Regions from separate parts of the Klebsiella ornithinolytica genome, predicted to be linked through region 1. Evidence: riboswitches for the same ligand, from Rfam matches in the RefSeq annotation. Region 1 holds a riboswitch; the other holds the start of a gene.

Region 1 (2,456 bases):
ACCCACATCAGACGCAGGGCACGGGGAATATCCTCGACCGAAATATCGCGTACGGCGTCGCCAATCCAGGGTTTGTCCACCCGCTGGCCAAAATAGTCATTCGGGCCGCCGAGTCGGACGCCTAACGCGCCGGCGACGCTGGCTTCCGACCACGCGCAGTTGGGGCTGCTGTGTTGATAGCGATCGCGCCAGCCAATACGCAGGGCGCCCGCGCCATCATAGCGACATAGCCACGCCGCGAGGCTGAACAGCAGCCAGCTCAAACGCGCGGGAATACAGTTCGCGACATCGTCAAGGCGGGCGCTGACCATACCAATAGCGCGATATTTTTCATGTTTATACCCCACCATGGAGTCGAGGGTGTTGACCGCTTTATAGGCCATCGCCAGCGGCGCGCCGCCCAGCAGCAGGAAAAACAGCGGCGCAATAATGCCATCGACGGTGTTTTCTGCAACCGTCTCCACCACCGCGCGATTTATCTGTTCAGGCTGGAGCTGTGAGGTCTCGCGCCCGACAATCCATGAGAGCTTTTCCCGGCTTAGCGCCACATCGCCCGCGCGCAGCGGGCGTTCGACTTCACGAGCGGAATCCGCAAGGCAGCGGCCGGCCAGGACCGTAAAGATCATCCACACTTCAACGCCCCAGCCTAGCCAGGGATGGAGACTTGCCGCCAGTTTCAGTACGCTCCAGGAGAGGAGCCAGGTCAGACCGACCACCGTCAGCCACATCAGCGCGCCGCCGATGCGCAGCGCGCGGTCGCGATGGCAATAGCGGCGCACGATACGTTGAGTCAAGGTGATGAGATTGCCGATCCAGCGCACCGGATGCGGCCAGCGCGGCGGGTCGCCGATGATAAAATCGAGAATCCAGGCCACGCACCAGGCAAGTAACGTCATCGCCCGGGCCTCGTTGCCGCCCGCCAGCGGGCGGCAATGGATGAATGGAGTCGTACCGCCATACCCTGTTCCTGTTCAGAGTGGTCGGGGTGTAAAGGTGCGCCTGACGCCGTCTTGCGACGGCACGCATCTGAGCAACCCACTTCCCACCGAAGTTGTTGGTAATGACCGACAGGCAGGTTTTCTGGCTTAGCGTCATCCTCGCCCGCCCTTCCCGGATTCGCGGCCGGTGGTATTTACGGGGTTGTCAGCATCACAGCAGCGGGGGCTGCGGAGGCGTTTCACCCCCTTCCCTTGCACCTGTTGGTTACCCTGCTGCATCCGGACTCTCGTCAGATCGGGTGTCTGAAGCAACAGGCGGGCTATTATGCCATACGGATGAGCCGGTCGCTTGCAGTCAGAGGGGGGCGGAAAGGATGGCGCTGAGCGCCGTAAGCAGCCGTTGATTCTCCTCAGGGCTGCGAATCGCCACGCGGTAATAACCGTTTCCCAGTCCCGGATAGTTAGCGCAGCTGCGAATCAAGATATGCTGCTGCAGCAACGCCTGCTGCAGATCGGACTCCGGGAGATGGCAACGTAAAAAAAGATAGTTCGCCCGCCCCGGATACACGGTCAGGCCAGGAAGCTGACGGAGAGCCTGATAAAATCGGCTTCCCTCCTGCGCCAGCCATCGCCAGGTGGCCTGCTGATAGGCGCTATCCTTGAGCGCTATTTCCCCTGCCAGAGCGGCAAACGCGTTGATCGACCACGGCATTTGCTTTTCGCGCAGGCGGGCTACCGCCCGTTCATCGCTGTTAACCAGATAGCCCAGACGCAGGCCGGGAATGGCGTAGAATTTGGTGAGTGAGCGGAGCACCCAGATATGCGGATTATGCTGTAGAAAGGGGATAAATCCCGGCTGGTCAGGAATGAAATCGATAAACGCTTCATCAAGAATAAGCGCGATGCCGGCGTCCCGGCAGCGGGCGGCAATCGCGTCAAGCAGCGGGCGTGCCGGCAGCAGGCCGGTCGGATTATTGGGCGTACAGAGGAACAAACAGTCCAGCTCTGGCGTCAGCACGTCGAGAATCGCGTCGGTCAACTGCCAGCCATCCTCTTCACGCAGCGCGAACTCGAGGAGAGTGCAATCGACCGTCTGCAGCGCGCGGCGATATTCTGCAAAACCAGGTTTCACCACCATCGCCGTGTGCGGCTTCAGCCCGTGAACGAGCGTAAAAATGGATTCGGTTTCGCCATTGCCTGCCAGGACCCACGATGCGGGAATACGGTGGTGCTCCGCCAGCGCAAGGTGCAGCTGCTGGTATTCAACGTCAGGGTAGCGCTCCGCCAGGGCAAGATTATCGATAAGCGCCCGTCTGACGCTCTCGGGCATGCCAAGAGGATTAATATTGGCGCTGAAATCCCGCAGCTGCTGCGCCTCAATGCCCAGCAGCGCAGCGGCTTCTCGGGTATTACCGCCGTGCACGCTCTTCAGTAGCGCCATCTCCCGCTCCCGTGTTATCCGCGCCTTGCCAGCGTGGCGCCATCGGCGAAGTAGGCTTTAATCCCCGCCAGTATCGA
Region 2 (2,456 bases), 1.1 Mb from region 1:
CCGAACCGTGGCCAACAATAACGTTATTGCCCCACTGCAGGTTACGCTGAGTCATCCGATCGAGCGTCGTACCATCATTGTACCGGCCGTATATGCTGCTGTAGTTGTAGTCTTTGACCTTCTGGTAGCTGGCAATCAGTTGTGAAGAGTAGATCCCGGAGCTGAATGCCAGGCCCGCGTCCCAGCTCTGGTTATAGAGCTGCTCTTCATCTGCACTGTAGGCAGGGCTGTATGGCGGGCTCCCCAGATCGTAATCGCTATTATTGGTATAGCTACGCCCGCGGAAGAAGCCATTCAGATTATCGTTAAATTTATGTTCAAGACCGCCCCAGAACGCTTTGCTGCGGAAACCATCGCGATCCTGATCGTGAGACCAGCTCGAGTCAGGCTGAACGTTAAAGCCCTTGTTGCCCTCATAGGAACCGGCGACCGTCGCCACCGTATCACCGAAACGATGGCGAAGCGTGCCGTCGTATTGCTGATAGCCTTCAGAACCGACGCCTGCGGTGACCTTAGATTCTTCTTTATCAGAATGGGTGATGACGTTAATTACGCCACCCATCGCGCCGGAACCATAAATAGCCGAACGCGGGCCGCGGATGTATTCCACGCGTTGTACCAGAGAAAGCGGTATTTGATTGAGGTCAGGGTTGTTTGTAATACCGGGGCGCGGCATGGGAACGCCATCGATCAGCACCAGAACCTGTTTGGCCTCGGTCCCGCGGACAAATAAAGAAGAGCTCTGTCCCATCCCCCCATTCTGGGCAATATCCACCCCAGGCAATCGACGCATAACGTCATTCAAATCCTTCGCCTGCCAGCGATCGATATCTTCCCGGGTAACTACGTCGGTCGGTGCAAGAACCGTGTTGACCGGCTGTTGAAAACGATTTGCTGTCACCACTAACGTATCTGAATTGCTGTCTTGCGCCCAGCCGGAAAATGCCGTGACGGAGAGAGCCGTCATCAGCGAAGCTTTTTTAATCATTGTAAAAGCATCCGTAACATATAAAGGATGCCGCTGGTTTCATCAGTAGCACGCGATGATAGAAACCAAATGCGACGTATTCCGGCAGGTCTTCGGGCTTGGGGCGTGTTATGGATGAGGACTTCCCACCTGACATCGGCAGTGTCTGCATAATGCGTTCATCCCACCTTCCTTACCGCTGCGCGTCAGCCCCAGATTTGCACTGGGTTCCCTTTTAACTCACAGGACCGGTTACACAATGCTATAATTAGAAACATATAGATGTCCAGACTTCTATAATTATATTTGATCCCTTCTCCGGGCTGGACATCCCCTACGCTTTCCCTACAATCCCCGCGTACTTATTTTATTCAGGATGCATCATGACCCCAGAACACCTTCCGACCGAACAATATGAAGCGCAGCTGGCAGAAAAAGTCGTCCGTCTGCAAAAAATGATGGTGCCTTTTGCCGCGCCGGTTCCGGAGGTGTTTCGTTCGCCGGTAAGTCATTATCGTATGCGTGCTGAATTCCGCCTGTGGCATGACGGTGACGACCTGTACCACATCATGTTCGATCAGCAGACGAAATCCCGGATTCGCGTCGATAGCTTCCCGGCGGCAAGTGAGCTCATCAATCAACTGATGGTCGAGATTCTTGACGGCGTGCGCGATAACCCGGTTCTGCGCCATAAACTGTTCCAGGTCGATTATCTGACGACCCTGAGCAACCAGGCCGTGGTATCGCTGCTGTACCACAAAAAACTCGACGATGAGTGGCGCCAGCAGGCCGAGATCCTGCGCGATGCGCTGCGCGCGAAAAACCTCAACGTGCATCTGATTGGCCGGGCCACCAAAACCAAAATCGAGCTCGATCAAGATTACATCGATGAGCGTCTGCCGGTTGCCGGTCGCGAAATGATCTACCGCCAGGTAGAAAACAGCTTCACTCAGCCGAATGCCGCCATGAATATCCAGATGCTGGAGTGGGCGCTGGACGCCACCAAAGAGGCGACGGGAGATTTACTGGAACTGTACTGCGGCAATGGTAACTTCTCGCTGGCCCTGGCGCGCAACTTCGATCGCGTACTGGCAACGGAAATCGCCAAACCGTCGGTCGCGGCAGCGCAGTACAACATTGCGGCTAACCATATTGATAACGTGCAGATTATCCGTATGTCGGCGGAAGAGTTTACGCAGGCCATGAACGGTGTCCGGGAGTTTAATCGTCTGCAGGGTATTGACCTGAAAAGCTATCAGTGTGAGACGATTTTTGTCGATCCGCCGCGCAGCGGGCTGGATAGTGAAACCGAGAAGATGGTGCAGGCGTACCCGCGTATTCTGTACATCTCCTGTAATCCGGAGACCCTGTGCCAGAATCTGGAAACCTTAAGCCAGACCCATGACGTCACGCGTCTGGCGCTGTTCGATCAGTTCCCGTACACCCATCATATGGAGTGCGGCGTCTTATTAACCCGCAAGTAGGCGAT

Evidence for each region. A riboswitch is a leader RNA that binds a small molecule or an ion and turns the genes downstream of it on or off. The one in region 1 is predicted to bind cobalamin.
Region 2: linked by a shared signal. The riboswitch ahead of btuB (TonB-dependent vitamin B12 receptor BtuB) and the one ahead of cbiB (adenosylcobinamide-phosphate synthase CbiB) in region 1 are both predicted to bind cobalamin.

Annotation. Positions count from the first base shown of each region.
Region 1 covers NZ_CP130153.1:983,081-985,536, reverse strand. The annotation lists gene cbiB (adenosylcobinamide-phosphate synthase CbiB) at 1-896, opposite strand, end outside; cobalamin riboswitch at 1,054-1,215, opposite strand; gene cobD (threonine-phosphate decarboxylase CobD) at 1,294-2,379, opposite strand; gene amiC (N-acetylmuramoyl-L-alanine amidase AmiC) at 2,394-2,456, opposite strand, start outside.
Region 2 covers NZ_CP130153.1:5,393,305-5,395,760, forward strand. The annotation lists gene btuB (TonB-dependent vitamin B12 receptor BtuB) at 1-988, opposite strand, end outside; cobalamin riboswitch at 1,056-1,235, opposite strand; gene trmA (tRNA (uridine(54)-C5)-methyltransferase TrmA) at 1,351-2,451, shown strand.